2 regions of the Lysinibacillus phoenicis genome follow, and region 1 is predicted to be linked to the other one. Evidence: predicted binding sites of a transcription regulator. Region 1 holds the regulator's gene; the other holds the start of a gene.

The links. Region 1 encodes NrdR, which represses ribonucleotide reductase genes. Its sites were predicted from a motif close to AACACNATATATNGTGTT; they were not measured.
Region 2: a site for NrdR is predicted at 4,386-4,403, ahead of ABC382_RS24325 (vitamin B12-dependent ribonucleotide reductase). Genes of this name have one in related genera too.

The regions. Positions count from the first base shown of each region.
Region 1 covers NZ_JBDFMP010000002.1:4,068,393-4,079,085, reverse strand. The annotation lists gene ABC382_RS21880 (dUTP diphosphatase) at 1-311, opposite strand, end outside; gene ABC382_RS21875 (sigma-w pathway protein ysdB) at 417-812, shown strand; gene ABC382_RS21870 (DUF1294 domain-containing protein) at 836-1,099, opposite strand; gene rplT (50S ribosomal protein L20) at 1,231-1,590, opposite strand; gene rpmI (50S ribosomal protein L35) at 1,648-1,848, opposite strand; gene infC (translation initiation factor IF-3) at 1,880-2,383, opposite strand; gene thrS (threonine--tRNA ligase) at 2,799-4,730, opposite strand; gene dnaI (primosomal protein DnaI) at 5,413-6,342, opposite strand; gene ABC382_RS21840 (replication initiation and membrane attachment family protein) at 6,370-7,734, opposite strand; gene nrdR (transcriptional regulator NrdR) at 7,751-8,221, opposite strand; gene ABC382_RS21830 (glyceraldehyde-3-phosphate dehydrogenase) at 8,482-9,504, opposite strand; gene coaE (dephospho-CoA kinase) at 9,710-10,303, opposite strand; gene mutM (bifunctional DNA-formamidopyrimidine glycosylase/DNA-(apurinic or apyrimidinic site) lyase) at 10,317-10,693, opposite strand, start outside.
Region 2 covers NZ_JBDFMP010000002.1:4,549,687-4,560,379, forward strand. The annotation lists gene ABC382_RS24305 (glutaminase) at 1-143, shown strand, start outside; gene ABC382_RS24310 (amino acid permease) at 187-1,527, opposite strand; glycine riboswitch at 1,691-1,767, opposite strand; gene ABC382_RS24315 (rhodanese-like domain-containing protein) at 2,840-3,226, opposite strand; gene ABC382_RS24320 (lipoate--protein ligase family protein) at 3,432-4,262, shown strand; gene ABC382_RS24325 (vitamin B12-dependent ribonucleotide reductase) at 4,463-7,033, shown strand; gene ABC382_RS24330 (Nif3-like dinuclear metal center hexameric protein) at 7,165-7,926, shown strand; gene ABC382_RS24335 (VOC family protein) at 8,121-8,606, shown strand; gene ABC382_RS24340 (stage III sporulation protein AH) at 8,943-9,368, shown strand; gene ABC382_RS24345 (metallophosphoesterase family protein) at 9,645-10,364, shown strand; gene ABC382_RS24350 (alpha/beta hydrolase fold domain-containing protein) at 10,495-10,693, shown strand, end outside.

The DNA of each region.
Region 1 (10,693 bases):
TGTAAAAAAGTTTCCGTTAAATTTCTTTGCTCTTCAATTACTGGCCACTTTTCAATGGATGTATAGCCCTTTAATAAGCCAAGGGATAAGATAAAATGGATAGAATCAACATATTCCTCTAAAATGACTTCACGTGCTGATGGTCCTTTAGTACTCCAAAATTTAAAGCAGCGCGTTTCATTGGCAAGCTCAGCAAGCTCTACCATTAATGCCAAGCCCTTTTCTTGAAATACATCTTGTTGAATATTTTGTGTTTGCTCGATAAAATCATCAAGCTCTTTTTGCATAGTAAACAATTGTTGTAAATTCATTTTTTTCTCCTAAATTTCTAAAAAATATTTAAGTAAAAGTGAAACTATTTGACCTCTCTAATCGTATAGGAAAGAATAACCTTTCTTCAAGGGGGAAATTTAAACATGTTGCCGTTACTAATTCGACTTGCTGTAATAGCGCTTATTATCTATGTATTTTATAAAGCGATTCGTTATATAACCGATCCTAAACGCAAACTTGATGAAGCCTATGAAAAAGGCCAATATTATTTTTATGATGACGTTAAAAATGTCCGCAAAAATTTCTTTATTTCTTATAAGGGTGCTCTTTTTGAAGGTGAAAAATACCTGGGTACGACAGAAGATGCCTTCGAGGTTGTCACTATCTTCGTTGGTGCTCGAGATGCCGCAACGTTGCAAGGCTTCACCAAGAGCGACTTTGAATATTTACAGCAAGAAATTTTATTGAACTATCCAAGTGCTAAAATTAATTGGAAGCAGCCCATTGAACAGCTTATGCGGAACACATCCTCTTCATGAGGATGTGTTTTTCTTATTTTCGTTTAAACCCACAATTGTACAACAATAAATAGTTGAATGGCTGCTAGTAGTGGAAACCCAAATGCAAAACTATTGTGGCGTGTTTTGTGGCGGAATAAATACATACCAAGTACACCACCAACTGCCCCTCCTACAATAGCTAATGTAAACAAAGTGCGCTCTGCAATTCGCCATTCATGCTTTTTCGCACGAGATTTGTCCATACCCATTAAAATGAGCAGCACAATTGATAGTATACCCATATAAGCTAATAATGCTTGTCCCATTCTCTACTCCTTATCAAAAAACGTTATACTACTAATCTAACATAAAAAAGACTGATGGAAAAATCCATCAGTCTTTTTGGCACCTGTCGCTACGCTTTCGGTGCAGAAATAATAATTGACATTGTCAACTATTATTTAGCTACTGCTTTTTTTGCAGCGTCTGCTAATTGAGTGAATGCTGCAGCATCAGTTACAGCAAGGTCAGCTAACATTTTACGGTTAACTTCGATACCTGCAACTTTTAAACCGTGCATTAAACGGCTGTAAGAAAGACCATTCATGCGAGCAGCTGCGTTGATACGAGTGATCCATAATTTACGGAAATCACGTTTTTTCTGACGACGGTCACGGTATGCATATTGACCTGACTTCATTACTGCTTGGTTAGCAACTTTGTATAATGTATGTTTTGAACCATAGTAACCTTTAGCTAATTTTAATACTTTTTTACGACGTTTGCGCGTCACTGTTCCGCCTTTTACGCGTGGCATATGAATTACCTCCTGCTTTTCATTAAAAAATGAATGTTAGTATTTTTTTGTAGTCAATTATTTCATGTAAACAAGTAAAGATTTGATGCGTTTGAAGTCACCAGATGAAACGATGTTTGCTTTACGTAGGTGACGTTTTTGTTTCGTAGATTTGTTTGCGAATAAGTGACTTCCATAAGCACGGTCGTATTTTAATTTACCTGAACCCGTTTTTTTGAAACGTTTCGCAGCTCCACGGTGAGTTTTCATTTTTGGCATGTCGAATTCCTCCTAAACTGTTCGTCTAATATTATTTCTCGTTCTTTGGTTGAAGAACTAAGAACATGCTTCGGCCTTCCATCTTCGGTTTTTGTTCTACCGTTGATACTTCAGCACAAGCTTCAGCAAAACGATCTAACACACGTTGACCAATCTCTTTGTGTGTAATCGCACGACCTTTGAAACGTAGGCTACATTTTACTTTATCGCCTTTTTCAAGGAATTTAATCGCATTACGTAACTTCGTTTGGAAATCATGCTCATCGATAGTTGGGCTCAGACGAACCTCTTTCATTACGATGACCTTTTGATTTTTACGAATTTCACGGTCTTTCTTTTGCTGTTCAAACTTAAATTTACCATAGTCCATGATACGAGCGACTGGCGGCTTGGCTTGAGGGGCCACAAGGACAAGATCCAAGTTTACACGAGCGGCGATTTCTAGCGCTTCATTACGTGTCTTTACACCAAGCTGGTCACCATTGTGATCGATTAATCGAAGTTCACGTGCGCGAATGCCTTCGTTTACATACATGTCTTTGCTAATAGTAATCCACCTCCAAGTAGTTGTCGCGAATACATGGTTTGGGCAAAGCCTTGCCCGGTTGAACGGTACATCCTCTTGTCATGTCCATAAAAAAAGGACGGACATTTTTGAAGATGTCCGCCCGCTATATGTGCATGCGCAAGTTTACGCAAAACAATTCAACGTGTCATACCTGTTCACAGCCTTTAAAGCGTTGTATCAGGTGAGAAGCGGGCAGCCTCTACTTCAACCACAAACTTTGTATTCATTAACCTTAATTATATTAGCATGTATATGATAAGTTGTCAAATGTTTAATTTCTTATCTCTACCATATTGACCTAGAATGAAATATATTATACAAAAGTAAGATTTATTTTATACAGAAACCCTCACTTATGCAAGCGAGGGTTTCTTGTAAATGCTTATTTAGTAATTTCAGCTTTAATCGTTGCTAGGAAATCTTCAAAGCTAATTGTTTCAGAATCTTTTGAGCCATAACGACGTACATTCACGCCATTTGCCTCAACCTCTTTATCCCCAATGACAAGCATATACGGAATTTTCTTCATTTGCGCTTCACGGATTTTATAGCCTAATTTCTCTTCACGGTCATCCATTTCTACACGTAAACCAGCTGCAGTTAATTGTTCTTCAATTTGTTTTGCATAGTCGAAGTGAGCTTCATTTGATACTGGAATGACTTCCACTTGTACTGGTGCTAACCATGTTGGGAATGCGCCTTTGTACTCTTCAATTAAGAAGGCAACAAAACGTTCCATTGTTGATACTACACCACGGTGAATAACGACTGGACGATGTGGTTTACCATCTTCTCCAACATAAGTTAGGTCAAATCGTTCAGGTAATAAGAAGTCTAATTGAACTGTTGATAAAGTTTCTTCTTTACCAATCGCTGTTTTTACTTGTACGTCAAGTTTTGGTCCATAGAAAGCAGCCTCACCTTCAGCTTCGAAGTAATCTAAGCCAAGCTCATCCATCGCTTCTTTTAACATGCTTTGTGCCTTTTCCCACATTGCATCATCATCAAAGTATTTTTCAGTATCCGCTGGGTCGCGATACGATAGACGGAATGAGTAATCATTTAAATCAAAATCTTTATAAACTTCTAAAATTAATTGTACAACTTTTTGGAACTCCGCCTTAATTTGGTCTGGACGAACAAAAATATGAGCATCGTTTAAAGTCATCCCACGTACACGTTGTAGGCCTGAAACTGCTCCTGACATTTCATAACGGTGCATTGTACCAAGCTCTGCAATACGTAATGGTAGGTTACGATAAGAATGCATGCTGTTTTTGTAAACCATCATATGGTGAGGACAGTTCATCGGACGCATAATTAATGTCTCGTTATCCATTTCCATTGGTGGGAAAATAGAATCTTGATAATGATCCCAGTGACCAGAAGTTTGATAAAGCTCTTTCGAACCTAATACTGGTGTATAAACATGCTTATACCCAAGTGATAATTCTTTATCCACGATATAGCGCTCAATAACACGACGAATTGTTGCACCATTTGGTAACCAAAGTGGTAAACCTTGCCCTACCTTTTGAGAAGTTGTGAACAGGTCTAATTCTTTCCCGATTTTACGGTGATCACGTTCTTTTGCTTCCTCTAACATTTGTAGGTGATGTTTTAATTCTTCTTTTTTGAAGAACGCTGTACCATAAATACGTTGAAGCATTTTATTATCAGAGTTTCCTCTCCAATAAGCACCCGCTAAAGATAAAAGCTTGAATTCACGAAGCTTACCTGTTGATGGTACGTGAATACCACGGCAAAGGTCGAAAAATTCTCCTTGATAATAAATAGACACTTGCTCATCAGCAGGAATAGCTTCTAGTAATTCTAATTTATATTCATCGCCAATTTCTTCATAGATTGCTTGAGCTTCCGCACGACTTACATTTTTGCGTTCTACTTCTAGGTTTTCAGCAATAATTTTTTTCATTTCTTTTTCAATTGCAGGTAGATCTTCAGCAGTAATTGGTGTTGGTGAGTCAATATCATAGTAGAAACCACCTTCAATAACTGGACCAATACCAAGCTTTACATCTGGGAATAGACGTTTGATAGCTTGCGCTGTTAAGTGAGCTGTTGAATGTCTTAAAATCTCAAGAGCTTCCTCATCATCCTGTGTAATGATTGCAATTGTTGCATCCTCTTCAATTGGTGTTTTTAAATCCACTAACACACCGTTAATTTTACCCGCATAAGCCTTTTTACGTAAGCCTGGGCTAATTGATAATGCTACGTCATCAGTTGATGTGCCTTTTGCAAATTCCTTTACAGCGCCATCTGGAAAAGTTAATTTAATCATTTCTGACATATTCTTTGCACTCCTTTAGTTGTGTTAAATTCATAATGATTGATGAGTGAATCAGGCAATCGTTCGAGTATTTCAGCTTAGCTAGAAATTAGGGCACCCTATTTGAGCAGGTCTCAAGTCTTTTGGAGCGGATTTCTCCTCTCTTGGAGCGGTGTGAACTACTTTTGGAGCGGTTCTCCCCCTTCTTGGAGCGGTTGCGACTCCTTTGCGAGCTGTGTGACCACTTTTTTGAGCGGTTCTCTCCTCTCTTGGAGCAGTTGCGACTCCTTTGCGAGCGGTTTCCCCTCTCTCGGACGAGGTCACCATCCTTGCGAGCGGAGTCTTCAACTTTTCGAACAGCTTCCTTCTCATTCTAGGGCATTCTTCATATGTGCTAGAAAACAAAAAAGCTCCGTCCCTACGAAAGGGACGAAGCGTATGCTCGTGGTTCCACCCTTCTTCCTTCCGACTTATCTAAAGTCAGACGAAGCTCAAGGCTAGCTAACGGGCTAGGGACCGGCGAAAGATTATCCCTTTCGCTGCTCAGTAGGTAGTAAATAATGTGCCGACACTAGGAAGTTTACAGCCGATGACTTCCCTCTCTATAAGCTGATACACAAAATTCATGTCCTCATCAATGCATGTTGATATTAAGTATATGAGTCAGTATACGCTCGATTGTCGAAAAATGCAACTACCAATGTTACATACGACGATTTTTACCTCGCATTTCAATCGGTATAGTCAAGGCTTTAATACGCTCCATAATTCGTCCTGCTTTTACAACTTCAATATCACCCTTTTGTGACTGTGCTAAATGGTGCTCCAATTCATCATAATTAAAATTAGACGTGATAAACGTTGGTAATTGCTCTGCCATACGATAGTGGAAAATGGTTCCTAAAATTTCATCTCGCGTCCACGCCGTCATAGTTTCTGCACCTAAATCATCCAACATTAGGACTGGAGCTTTTTTAATATAATCTATTTTCTCGTTTAATGTATTATCGCCTATAGCATTTTTCATTTCTCGTAAAAACTCTGGGACAAACACAACAACAGAGCGAATTTTAATCGATGCTAGCTCATTAGCTAAAGCACCAAGCACAAAAGATTTCCCAACACCAAATTTACCAAATAAGTAAAACCCTTTGGAGGGTAGTTGACCTGACTCTTTTGTCATTTTTACAAATTGAGCCGCTTTTTGTGCAATCGCGACGCGAGATTCATCATCAATACTTAGATCTTGAATGGTCGCTTGGAGCACATCTTTTGGCATGTGCATGCTTGCAATCATATTCGCAACATCTCGGCGTTCTTCTTCTCGTACCTTTTGCTCACAACGAACATAGTCCATTTCAATAGAATTCCTGACGATTCTTAATGTCGGGAGGAAGCCTTTTAAATAGTTGGTACAGTGTTCGGTATTATCGCAACCACAGCATTCTGTAGATTGACTAATAAATTCATGAAGCTTTGGTAAATTTCGTTCAATATTCTCGTAGTTTAATTCATCTGCATGTTGAGCTAGAAATTCCTGTACTTGTGGATGTTCTAAAATTTCACGTCGCATAGCTTCATAGCGTTCTTGAAACGACGGTACATTTATTGCTCGTTTTAATGGTCCATTTATAGGTTCGATTGTTGCTCACCTTCTTTGCTATTCACTTTTTCCTAGCATTTCCAATATTTTCTGACGTTCTTTTTCAAAGTCTATCGTGCTAGAAGCATCTTCCTCTTGTTTTTCATTACGTTTATAAAACCATTCGGGGACTTTTTCTTCACGTTGATTTCTTGAACGTCCTTTGACCTGTTGACTCGTTTTATTTGCAGTTTGTGGCTTGTTTTTCCAAGCAGTATATTTATCATGCTCTTGGCGTGCAAGCTCCATTGCTTCCTTTGCCGTTTGGACATTTTTACGTACCCAGTGATCAGCAATCGTTTCCACATATTTTTTAGGTAGTTTCATATCTGTCGTTAGCATAACGTATTCTAATAATGCATTGACTACCCCAATTGGCATGCCGTGCTGAACGATTAAATTTTCTGCAAGTTGAACAGACGTTTGTAATGGTTCTTTACCATTATTAATATCACGTAATACTTGAACAGGAGCTGTTGTCTCTAAATAATGTTGGAGCTCCTGATCCTTCGTTTTTTGCCCCACTTCTGCTACTGGTAGAGGTTCGTTTACTCTTGCTAGTTTTGGCGGCTCCTTTGAAACTGTTAATTTATAAAAATCGGCAGCAGCCTTGCGTAAACGTTCTTGGGAAATTCCTAAATCATCGTCCAAAGCAAGAATGACCACTTTTTGCATATCAAGGGCTGTTAAATGATATAAAAATGCCAGTTTCGCTATCGCTTCACGTACTTCTAATGTCAACAAATTGGAAGGTACCAATTGCTCTGACAAACCTGCTTGCAACAAATCAAAATCAAATTGCTCCAAATAAAAAGGATATACTTTTTGCTGTTTATCCTTTTGACTCGTATCCACTTGTAAATCGGATGGGATATTAGAATGAACAGGCTTAAAGACATCAATAAAGGCGCGAGACACATCCTTAAATTCTTTGTCCTTTACAGGTGACATAAAGCGCTGACGTAAGTTTCGATAGGCCTGCTCGCCGATTTTACTAAACAGAAACATCGACAACAACGGATCTTTCATAAAACTATCTGCATCAAGTGGGCGCTGTAGCTCATATAAAAAACTACGCTCACCCGCATTTTCTTTTTTCCATGTGCGTAGCAAACCGATTGCCTCCAGTGCAATACGGGCCTCAAACACTTTACCAATGGGCAATCCGAGCACATTCATTAAATAATAATGGGTCATTTGCTGTTTTGGCATTTGTTCAGCTTCAGCCCATAACGTTAAATAAAGGCTAATTGGCTCCGAGCCGGTTAATGGTTGATAAAACAATGTAACTAATTGACGCTCCTGTGTAGAAAATGCATGAGGTAGACGAATGTCGAAAGGATCGCCAGGCTGCAATTCCTTATATAAATGAATCAACGTCATTCATCCTCTCTGTTTTCTATGATTTTTTCTCCGTTTGACGTTGAATAATATCTTTAATTTCCTCAATAAAAACATTAATATCCTTAAACTGACGGTAAACCGAGGCAAATCGCACATAGGCTACCTCATCAATTTTAGCTAAGCGATCCATTACCATTTCACCGACGTCTTCTGAGCGTACTTCTGAATTGCCTATACGACGAAGATCTTTTTCAATAGATAGGACAAGTTCCTCCAGTACATCAAGCGCTACTGGGCGTTTCTCACAAGCACGAATAAGTCCACGAAGTACCTTCTCACGGCTAAACTCCTCTCGTGAACCTTCCTTTTTAACTACGACTAATGGTGTCTCTTCAATTTTTTCAAACGTTGTAAAACGGAAGCCACACGACTCACATTCACGACGTCTACGAATTTCTTTATTATCATCTACTGGCCTCGAATCCACAACACGCGTTCCGTTAAATTGGCAAGATGGACATCTCATATAATTACTCTCCTGATTTACAACAATTTAATATTTCTATTATAACAAATTTCCTACATGTAAGAAAAGTGCATTCATGTTTGTGAGCACATGATAAACCTAAAGCACCTAAAGTACAAGAAAATTATTCAAATTTAAGAGGTCTAGAAGGATTGCCATTGTAGCACAAATAACATAACACTTAACCATTTTCGGTATTCCTCTACATAAAAAAAGCACATTGAAATCACTTAGATTTCAATGTGCTCACGATGAAATTTTTATGCGTTTACTGTTTCTAAAGCATTCGCTACTTTTTTCACAAGATCTACTACACGTGCAGAGTAGCCCCATTCATTGTCATACCATGCAAGTACTTTTACTTTACGGCTGCCTAATACCATTGTAGAAAGTCCATCAACCGTTGATGAGTAAGTAGTTGTGTTGTAATCAGAAGATACTAATGGTTCAACAGAGAAGTTCAAAATGCCCTTCATCGAACCTTCTGTTGCAGCTTTTACGAATGCAGCATTGACAGCATCAACTGTGACATCCGTATTTAAATCTACTACAAGATCTACTAAAGACACGTTTGGTGTAGGAACACGCAATGCCATACCATGAATCTTACCTTCTAATTCAGGTAAAACTAATTTTAATGCTTTTGCAGCACCTGTAGATGTTGGAATAATGGATTGTGCGCATCCACGTGCACGACGTAGGTCTTTATGTGGATTGTCTAGGTTCTTTTGGTCATTTGTATAAGCATGAACTGTTGTCATTAAGCCATTCTCAATTCCAAATGTGTCATTCAATACTTTCGCTACTGGAGCTAAGCAGTTCGTTGTACAAGAAGCATTTGAAATAACATCATGTTTAGCAATATCAAGTTTGTCATCATTTACACCTAAAACAATTGTTACGTCCTCGTTTTTACCAGGTGCTGTTAAGATAACCTTTTTAGCGCCCGCTTCTAAGTGCATTGCTGCTTTTTCACGTTCATTAAATTTACCAGTAGCTTCAATAACGATATCTACACCCATTTTTGCCCAAGGTAATTTTAATGGATCACGTTCGCTAATAATTTGAACACGTTTACCGTTTACAACTAAAGCATCGCCTGCTGGTTCTACCGTACCTTCAAATGTTCCGTGATTTGTGTCATACTTAATCAAATGTGCTAACGTTTCAGCTGGGTAGCTCGCGTTAATTGCAACGATATTTAAATCCTGTTGTACGATCGCTTGGCGGAAAACCATACGTCCGATACGTCCGAAACCATTAATAGCAATTGATACTGTCATTTATAATATCCTCCTGTGAGTACATACTCAGATTAATTAATTATATACTTTATGGTGATTAGTATAACACAATTTTAAAAAAGATGAACATTATATATTCACAATATAAAAGTTCTTATTTTCTGAAAAATTAATCCTTATTATGTCGTTTCCCCATTAAAAAATGCGCAGCAAACATATTTTGCTACGCATCTTAAAGAAACCATTAAATAACATTCCAATAACTGAGGATTTTCCTTAATTGTTCCTCTGTATTTTCTATATTCTCATTATTATAAATAACCGCATCTGCGCCTTTTTCTTTGACAGACATTGGTAGCTGTGAATGCATACGTGCTAAAGCATCTTCTTTTGATAAATTATTACGTTCCATTAAGCGTCGAAGCTGAACTTCTTCACTGACCGATACGACAATGATACGCTCCACAAAATGCTGAAGCTTACTCTCAAATAACAATGGTATATCCATCACAACATGCTGATACCCTGCCTCTAAATAAGCATCACGTTGACGTAGCATTTCTTTTCGGATGGCTGGATGCATAATATCATTTAGAATTTTGCGTTTGGCAGGCTCATGGAAAATAATATCCCCCAGCCTTGTTCGATTTAAATTGCCATCCTCAAGCAAAATAGCTTGTCCGAAGCTTTCAGCAATTAAAGCTAATGTCTCTGTTCCTGGTTCTACGACATCTCGTGCTACAATATCTGCATCAACAATCGGTAACCCTAGTTCGGTCATCATTTTTGCTACTGTACTTTTGCCGCTTGCAATACTTCCTGTTAGTCCGATAATCATCGTTAAATCCCCTTTAATGTTGACAATTTGGGCAATAAACAGAGGTACGTCCACCAATTGTCATTTGACTCGTTGCTGTTTCACATACTGGACATATCTTTTTCCCATACATTTTCAGCCGATTCTGCATACTCCCGGCTTCCCCATTAATGTTTCGATAATCAGAAATAGTTGAACCACCCGCTTCAATACTTTGGCGTAGGACAGCAACAATTTCCTCAAATAAAGCTCTTTTACGTTTGTCACTAATGCGATTCATTTTCCGTGCAGGATGAACTTTCTGGGCAAACAATGCTTCAGTAGCATAAATATTGCCACAGCCCGAGATGACTTGCCCATCCATAATAACCTCTTTCACAGCTTTATTTTCATATTTTGGTAATTTAGATT
Region 2 (10,693 bases), 480 kb from region 1:
GACATGCTGGCTTGCATTCACCGTTCCCCGCTGGCTGTGGTATAGGTATTTATGGACCAGCTATCGATTCAATCGGCAATAGTGTCGCTGGTGTACAATTACTCAAGCATTTAGCGACGGAATGGGACATGACAATTTTTTAACAAGTGGAAGATGGCTTCAGGGTAGTCTGAAGCCATCTTCTTTTTATTTTTTTCTTTTGATTTTATAAATAATCAATAGCGCGATAAACCAAATTGGTGTTAACAGCAGTGCTGTACGCGTAGCCTCAGAAATCAACATGACAATAAGTAAAAATGCGAAAAATGCAAGAATGACATAGTTGATAAATGGTGTTAGTGGTGCTTTAAAGTTTGATGCTTCATGTAAAGCACGATTTTTTCGTTTATAGATGATGTGAGAAATAACAATAATGCTCCATACCCATATAAAACAAATTGCACTAATCGTCGTCACAATACTAAAGGCATTCTCTGGCATCAGCTTACTTAGCAATGCACCTACTGATACAACAACAGCAGACACAACGAGTGCGTTACTTGGAACACTGTTTTTGTTCAGTTTTGCAAACGCAGGAGAAGCTTGTTTATTGTTACCAAGATTAAAGAGCATTCGACTTGTAGAGAATAAACCACTATTACCAGCTGAAGCGGCAGAAGTGAGTACAACAAAATTTATAATACCAGCAGCAATTGGAATTCCTGCTAATGTAAATACTTGGACAAAAGGACTGTTTTCGGCAGACATTTCATACCATGGATTGATACATAAAATAACAAATAATGCTCCTACATAAAAGAGTAAAATACGGAATGGAATTTTATTAATGGCAGACGGAATATTTTTTTGAGGATCTGCCGTCTCAGCAGCTGAAACCCCGACTAATTCTACACCAACGAATGCAAAAACAACCATTTGAAAGGCCATTAAAAAGCCATATAACCCATTTGGGAACACCCCACCATGTGCCCAAAGGTTTTCCACAGAAACTGGCCCAGAGCTAGTATGAAAGCCTGTCACTAACATAATAAGTCCGATAATGATAAGAGCTACAATAGTAATGACTTTAATGATGGCAAACCAAAATTCTAGCTCCCCAAAAAGCTTAACTGTTAATAAATTCAGTAGTAATAATAATACTAAGCAACCAATGGCTGGCACCCACTGTGGGATATCAAACCAATATTGTGTATAAACCCCTACAGCAATAATATCTGCCATGGCCGTCATAATCCAACAGAACCAGTATGTCCAGCCTGTTACATAGCCAGCCCAGGGTCCTATGTATTCAGATGCAAAATCCGTAAATGATGTGTAGCCCGCGTTAGATAGTAACAGTTCGCCTAATGCGCGCATGACAAAAAATAGTGCGGTACCGACAATTAAATAGGCTAAAATGATGGAAGGTCCTGCAAGGGCAATGGCTTTTCCTGAGCCTAAAAATAAACCAGTGCCAATCGTTCCACCAATGGCAATAAGCTGCACATGGCGATTTTTTAAATCACGTTTTAATTGTTGCTGTTCCACGTTAATCCCCCTCAAAGATGCGTAAAAACTATGACTGGAAAAATAAAAAAGAGACTAGTTGTGACACTAGTCTCGGAAAAACGTCAGAATAACAAATACCATTTATTCGCAAATATTTCATGAAATCTTTTAACATTCATGTGGCTTCGCTTATAAAAGCTGCTATTACTCCTCTGTCCTTTTGCCTGAGATAGTGAACCCTTCGGCGACGCATTGTGCGCTCTCTCCAGAACTGCTCCTGCTATAGTTTGATCCATAGCATTCATAGCTTATTAACTTTCTAATCAATTGTTATTGTAAGATATTATACATCCTATCAGTGCACGTAAAATAATTCAACAATAAATTTTAACTATTTTCAGAAAAATAGAAGAATGGGTTACTAAATGGGAAATCTCTGACGAAAAATAGGAATTCTAGACATAGAAGATTTAGTAAGGAGAATTGCTAAAAAAGGGGAGACACTTTTAGTGGAAGCTTGCATAGGGAGAGAAGCAAGCAGGCGAGACGGTATAGTTCGCTCCAAAGAGTGGTGAGGTCACCCCTTCTGTTGGGAAGGCACTTGAAAGTGGGGGAGCTCCGCTCTGAACATGAAGGCAACGTACTAAATATTCTAGAGAAACTACTCAAAGCCGGGGGAAGTGATCAATCTGGAGAGTGAACCGCTCACAGGAAGAGTGAACCCGCTCCAAAAGAGTTCCAAGTGATCATTATGTGTGAAGAACCGCTCCAAACTGCTGTCGAAGCGATCATTCTGGAGGGAGAGCCGCTCCATGAAGAGTGAACCCGCTCCAAAAGTAGCGAAAAGCGCTCAATATGATGCGAGAACCGCTCCGAAATGGTAGCAAAGCGATCACTCTGGAGGGAGAGCCGCTCCAAGAGGGTAGCAAAGTGATCATTGTGTGTGAAGAACCGCTCCAAATTAGTGTCGAAGTGATCAATCTGTAGGGAGGACCGCTCACAAGAAGAGTGAACCCGCTCCAAAAGTAGCGAAAAGCGCTCAATATGATGCGAGAACCGCTCCAAATTGATGTCAAAGTGATCATTCATCATGCAGAGCCGCTCAACTAAGATTGCAAAGTATCAGTCTCTAGTAAGGACCAATTTACAGTGTGGTATCATTAGGGAAAATGGGCTATAGGTTACCCCTTTTTGTTAGATTTTTTTCTGGTCCAAATGCAGGATTAAAGACTTGTTGAACGAGAGCTAGTATTTAATGATTTGCAATAAATATAATATAGTAGAAACTCTGAATTTTTTAAAAAAGAAGTCGTCTCATAGTTCTTTGAGACGACTTTTTTTCATGAGAGTATTAATATTTTTTTGCTTTTATTTTACCAGTCCAAGTTTTAAAACCGCCTTGAAGTTGGTAAATTTGGTTGTACCCACGTTTTTTAAGAAATAATGCAGCACGTGAGCTACGGCCTGTATTTTGACAGTATAGATATACTGGTAAATCTGGGCGGATTTCTTTATAACGTTGACGAAGTGTTGTAGAAGGAACATTACGTGCACCAAGAATGTGACCTGCATCAAATTCTTTTTGTTCACGGACATCGATTAGCTGTGCTTTACGATAGCCTTCTATGAATTGCTCTTGTGTTAAGTTGGTTACGGCTTTTTTTAGTCGTAGTGCATTAATACCAATATATGCAATGATAACTACTAAAACGACACCGATTGTGATAAGTATGTCCAAGATTTTCTTACCCCTTTCTATCTTCTCTATTATTATAAAAGATGCGCTAGCGATAGTCCAATGAGTTTGATAAAATTAACTAGGTTGTGGCAAATTCGTCTATTTTGTTACAAAAGCATATCGAGCAACCGTAGAGTAATTTTTGTTAAGATTGAACCACAGGTGTGGCCTGAGGGATCATTTTATATTTGTAGGAGATGAACATATGACAACTTGGTATTTTTTAAATTCAGGGAAATGTAGTCCTTCTTTTAATATGGCGCTAGATGAAGCATTACTTGATTGGCATAGTGAGGGGTTAATTCCACCAGTGATCCGTTTTTATGAGTGGGAACCTGCGACACTATCAATTGGTTATTTTCAACAAGCCAAAAGAGACATTAATTTAGATGCTGTTCGTGAACAAGGTTTAGGTTTTGTCCGTCGACCAACTGGTGGACGAGCTGTCCTGCATGAACATGAGCTAACATATAGCGTCATTGTTACTGAAAGTTATCCGAATATGCCAGAGTCTGTAACAGAAGCATACCGTGTCTTAAGTGAGGGAATATTGCAAGGTTTCCACAACCTAGGAATGGATGCCTATTTTAGTGTTCCTGATACAGAGGAGAAAAGAGCTGACTTAAAGAGTCCGAAAAGTGCTGTTTGCTTTGATGCACCAAGCTGGTATGAACTTGTCGTTGAAGGGAAAAAAATAGCGGGAAGTGCCCAAACACGTCAAAAAGGTGTTATTTTACAGCATGGCGCCATTTTATTAGATTTAGATCAAGAGAAATTATTATCGGTATTTAATTTCTCAAGCGAGGAAGCAAAGGATCGTATGCGTAGAAAGCTGCCAGAAAAGGCAGTCGCGATTAATAGTCTTGTCAAAGAGCCAGTGACAGTTGAGCAATGTGTGACAGCTTTTCGAGATGGCTTTGCAAAATCGTTGCAAATTGATTTAAAACCATTTACACTTTCAGAGGAGCAATTAGAATATGTCCGTGCATTAGAAGAAAAAAAATATGCATGTGACGAGTGGAACTTTAAAAAGTAAAAAATGGTATGGAAAAAATATTTTTTTACGTTCAATCCTAGTTATAACAAGTAGTTCTGAATCTATTTAAAAAAGCAAGAGTTGAATTAAAAAACTATATATAGTATCTTTTTTTAAGACATATACACAATATGTAGTGTTTAATAACACATGATATTGTGTATTTATTTTGTAATGAAGAAAACAAGGGAGGCAAAATGATGGTACTCACAAATCATCAACCCGATGTAAACAAACAATTTGAGCAATTAAACAAAGATATTGAACAATTTCCACAGGTTCACCCAGTAACACCTGACATGCATATCACACATAAAGGTGTATCAAGACTTGTCATGATCGATCGCTACTCGTTTAAAGACACGGAAAAGAAAACACTAAAAGCTGGTGATTTTGTTGTTTTAACGGTAAAAGCTGATCCAAAATTCCCTGCACGAGGTTTAGGGACAATTCAAAAGCTGGACATGTCTACAAAAACAGCAGATATTTTGATTGAGGAAGATTATCGTAGCGCATTAGACGATCCGCAAGAGCAGGAAACGGGTGTGATTACACGTTCAATTGACGTGCTAGAAAAGCCTCTTGAAATATTTTATGAACAAATCGCAAAACGAAATGCAACGGGCCTTGCCGCTGTTGAAAAAACACCAGAAAAACGTCAAGAATGGTTTGAAAAATTTTATGAGCAATTAGTATCCTTGAAATTCATTCCAGCTGGACGAGTGATTTATGGAGCTGGATCTGAAACTGATGTAACCTTCTTTAACTGTTACGTTATGCCATTTGTCGCTGACTCTCGTGAAGGTATCAGTGATCACCGTAAGCAAGTTATGGAGATTATGAGCCGCGGTGGTGGTGTTGGAACAAATGGTTCAACATTACGCCCGCGTAACACGCTAGCACGTGGTGTAAACGGTAAATCATCTGGCTCAGTTTCTTGGTTAGATGATATTGCTAAATTGACACATCTTGTAGAGCAAGGTGGATCACGTCGTGGAGCACAAATGATTATGCTAGCAGATTGGCATCCAGATATTGTGGAATTTATTATTTCGAAAATGCAAAATCCACGTATTCTGCGTTATTTAATTGAAAATACGACAGATGAATCAATCATTCGACTAGCAAAAGAAAAATTAAACTTTAAACCTCTTTCTATGCAGGAAGAAGCGATGTATCAAGGCATCGTGAACTACAAAAATATAGAAGGCTTAGGTGGATTCGATACAGCGATTATACGTGAAGCTGAAAATAAGTTACGTGATGGTGGTACTTATACAGTTCATAACCCTGAGTTTTTAACAGGTGCGAACATTTCCGTAACATTAACAAAAGAATTTATGGAAGCCGTTGAAAATGATGCTGACTTTGAGCTTCGCTTCCCAGCTGTAGAGGAATATACAAAAGAAGAAATGAACATTTACAACACGGAATGGCATAAAGTTGGCGATGTTCGTGAATGGGAGAAAATGGGCTATAAAGTCCGCACATACCGTACAATTAAAGCAAAAGAATTATGGAATTTAATTAATGTTTGTGCAACTTACTCTGCAGAGCCAGGTATTTTCTTCATCGACAATGCAAATGACATGACAAATGCCAAAGCATATGGACAAAGTGTTGTAGCGACAAACCCATGTGGCGAACAACCACTTGCACCATATTCTGTGTGTAACTTAGCTGCTGTGAATTTAGCACAGTTTGCAAATAAAGAAAATCAATCAGTTGATTACGAAGCACTACGTGAAACAGTACGTGTAGGCGTTCGTATGCAGGATAATGTAATTGATGCAACACCTTACTTCTTAGAAGAAAACCGTGTACAAGCACTAGGTGAGCGTCGTGTAGGTTTAGGGGTAATGGGCTTAGCAGATTTACTTATTTATTGCGAGAAAGAATACGGTTCAGAAGCAGGCAATGCTTTAGTCGATGAAATCTTTAAAACCATTGCTGAAACAGCATATGAGGCGTCTACAGAGCTTGCTAAAGAACGTGGTAGCTTCCCATTCTTAGTAGGTGCTACTGACGAAGAAACAGCTCGTTTACGTAAAGCCTTTACAGAGACAGGCTATATGCAAAAAATGCCTGCTCACATTAAAGAGCAAATTTTAGCAACAGGTATTCGAAACTCACATTTATTAACTGTTGCGCCGACCGGTTCAACGGGAACAATGGTAGGTGTGGCAACAGGTCTTGAGCCTTACTTCTCCTTCACGTACTACCGTTCTGGTCGTTTAGGTAAATTCATTGAAGTGAAAGCTGAAATTGTCCAAGAATATTTAGAGCGTCATCCAGAAGTAAATGAGCAAGAGCTTCCAGAATGGTTCGTTACAGCGATGGAGCTAAAACCAGAAGCACATGCTGATGTTCAATGTATTATTCAAAAATGGATTGATTCATCTATTTCTAAAACTGTAAACGCACCAAAAGGCTATACAGTACAGCAAGTTGAAAAAGTGTACGAGCGACTATATAAAGGTGGCGCTAAAGGCGGTACGGTCTATGTTGATGGTAGCCGTGATTCACAAGTACTTACACTAAAAGCTGAAGAAAATGATATGGATCAACTTTCATTTGAAGAGGAATTAGTAGAAGAACATACAAAACGTCCGGTCGTATTAGTAGATACGATTCAAGCGTTAGAGTCAACAACTGTAATTGGCTCTGACGTAGGGAATACATGCCCTGTATGCCGTAAAGGCACAGTCGAAGAAATGGGCGGCTGTAATACATGCACAAACTGTGGCGCACAGTTAAAATGCGGTCTATAAATTAGATATAAAATCAGTTGTACCTTTTTACCCCTTTAGATAAGATAATCTAAAGGGGTATTTTTTGTTTCAAATGGAAATATTTTGTTTAGCGATTTAGGAACGAATTTTTGAATACATGTATGAAGTAGATGGATGTTTCACAAATTGTAGAAAAAATTAATGAACTTTTTAATGTGAAAAATAAGAAAATCTATGCTAGTGAATCTGGGATTACATACAAGGCAGATAAAAAAATAAAAAAAATAGGATACTGTGTTAACCTAACCCTTGAAACAATAGAGGAAGCAAGAATTCAAGGCGTTGATATGATGTTGACACATCATGATGCTTGGGAGGAACTATATGGATTGAAAGACGCATGCATCGAAAAACTAGCGGAGTATGGTATAAGTCACTACTATAATCACTTACCGCTCGATGACTGTCATTTTGGAACAAATGATAGTTTATTAAAAAAATTGAACTTAAAAAATATGAAAAGAACCCACGAATGGGAAGGATTATATTTTGGTAGAATCGCTGAATACGATAAAGAAATTGAATTTCATGAATTCGTATCAAAAATTGAAAACGTACTTGAAGAACCCGTTAGATTTTGGCGGTTCAATGACAAAAAGGTGAAACGAGTGGGCTTAGTCTGTGGTAATGGAGCATCAACAGCTTGTCTTAAGGAAGCCGTTGAACATAAGTGTGATACATACATTACAGGTGAATGTAATTTGTATACGATTCAATATGCTCAGTTTAAAGGAATAAATCTTATTATTGGAAGTCATACTTTTACAGAATTACCTGGAATTGAAAGTTTAGCATTGAAATTGAAGGACAATAATAAAGATCTTGAAATAGTGAGACTTAACGAATTCCATCATGAAGCGAATATAGGATAAGGCATATTAGGAAAGTGGAAATCTTTCAGTAGGTGGCTGAGCTCATAGTGTGCTCGTGATAATAATTTTTTGCCGAACTGGTAGTAAGGAAAAAGTGTTTTCCTACCTCGGGTAGTTTTATGATTTATTCAAGGAAAAGTTTGTTTGTTGAAATAGTGATAAATGTATAAGAATAGAAAAGGGTGAAGTGAGGTATGAAAGTTCATAGAATAGATCATATAGGTATATTCGTTCATAATCTTCCTGCTGCCAAAGCATTTTTTCTTGACTTAGGTCTAGAAATGCTTGGGGAAGGAAAAGTGGAAGGCGAATGGGTGAGGCGGATGGAGCAGATAATAGGGCTTCAAGACGTTCAAGAGGAAGCTGCCATATTACGCACAACAGATGACGCAAATTTAGAAATAGTAATGTTGCGTACACCAGAAGGGGACACAAAAATAGAACTAGTAAAATATCACCCGCCATCAGATGAAAATGGCCAACAGCATCCTTTAGTAAATAATATAGGTAACCAGCATATAGCCTTTGCAGTTGAAGATATTGAAGCCCTAGTTACCAAATTATCAATGAAGGGGGCAGAACTTATTGGTGAAATATATAATTACGAAAACGTTTATAAGTTATGTTACGTTCGTGGACCAGAAGGAATTATTTTGGAGCTTGCTGAGGCGATTAAATAATCTTGCAACTAAGATTACTTCATTATGATTACTCAAATTCTATTCATCAATTGTAACGTCTAAAAAATCATCTCCCCTCCGTAGATTTTTAGAGGGGAGATGATTTTTTGATGGATATTTATGTTAATATCACTATAAGATTGAAGTAGATTGAAACTTATTTAGGGAAGGCATAAGTTGACAATCTTCCCATAAGAAAAATCATGATTTCCAATGGATGCATTCAATATAGAAATACAGTAATTCCTTTGCAAAATTTAATTTAGGAAAGAGTTTATTCGTGTTAATAAAGGATTATAAAGTTACTCATAGTGCAGGTGTGAGGAGGAATTAAAATTGATTATTACCGAAAATATAAAAGGGCAACGCTACCAACAGCTTATCGAATTACTAGCAAGTCAATGTAACCGCTTCGCCTTTGTTGAGAATAGACAATTAATGGCTGATGAAGAATTACGACTAGCCATTGTGGGTGAATTAATCGTAGATATTGGCGATCAATTTATCGAAAGAAAAATACAACGCAAGTGGGAGACAACATGGCTTGGCGAAGGTACAGCATATGTTTTTTATTTTATTTTAAATGATATTACCGCACAATTTTTGAAGGACCATAGCTACTCCCTTTTTGACTGGGTTTATCCAAAATTACCAGAGGATTTAATGTTTTACCGAGATGATCAATGTTTACTAGCAGCGTGTTCGCACGAAGGTTTTTTTAGGGTTGATGAAAACTTATGGAACAGTTTCATATTAAGCTAACGAAGGAGATTGTTCAATGCAAGTAATTTTCTAGTGTCCTACATTAGAAGAAATTGATAGTTTCAATATAACCCACGGAAACGAATTACTTTTATTCTTACAATTAATGCAGTATCCCTTGAAATAAAATGGGGTGAAAGAATCTTTAAATTTTGGGTATGATGTATGTATTTTTTCTGAAATCCTAGTTTTAAAGGGTTAAAAGAGATCTTATCGAATAAAATTAGAAGAAGCCACTATTTTTGGAATAGATGGGATTTATAAGGGGGTAGCTTTGTGACAAAAATTGCAATAATTTCAGATATCCACGGGAATAAAACGGCACTAGAAGCCGTGTTAGAAGACATTCGATTAAGAAATATTGAAAGAATTTTTTGTTTAGGTGATTTAATTGGCAAAGGACCCCGAGGCTCTGAATGTATCGAGCTTATCCAAAAGAACTGCGAACGAGTAGTTCGAGGCAACTGGGATGTTTTTATTCAATCTCCAACTGAGCTTGAATTTTTACAGTGGTTTAAAGATAGATTAACAGAAAAGGATTATCACTATCTAGCTTCATTACCATATAGTATTGATCTTGAATTAAATGGACAATTAATAAGGTTTTTCCACGCTTCCCCAAGAAGCGAGTTTGAACGCATTGTGCCTAGCCATCCAATTGAAAAGCGTTTATCAATGTTTGAGAATAGTGAAAAAACTAATTCAATTCATTCTAAAAAACTTCCTGATATTGTTTTCTACGGCGATTTACATACAACTTTTTTACATACATATAAAAAGGGGATTCTGTGTAACGTTGGGAGTGTCGGAAATTCACTTGACTTAACTTCAGCTTCCTATGCGATTCTAGATGGCTCATATTCAAACAACGCCATTCAATTTATTAGAGTTGAGTATGATAGACAGGCAGAACTTTTGATGGCAGAACAGCTAGGTTTGCCACAATTAGATAAATATTACGATGAAATTATGTTAGCAAAATATCGAAATGCTTAGGGTTTTTAGTGGTGAACAACACCGCGGATAATCGATGGGGAAACAAGTTATAAAGGCTAACACTTAAACAAAATGACATCTCTTTAGCTATATAAACTTACCAAGGATGTAGAAAAAAGGGGGAGAAAATATGAGTGTAGAAGTTTTTAATGGAGAGCGTTCCGAAGAAAGCGTTCAATTTGAAAAATGGTTAATTGCTCAGAGTAATAAAAAGAGTTTTTCTAGTAATGAAAATGCAAAGCAGTTTACGAAGCAAAGGGGCACAGAAAATATTCAGCCCTATGTTATTGGGGATGATGTAACCTTTGTAAGTGAGGTAAAGGAACAAA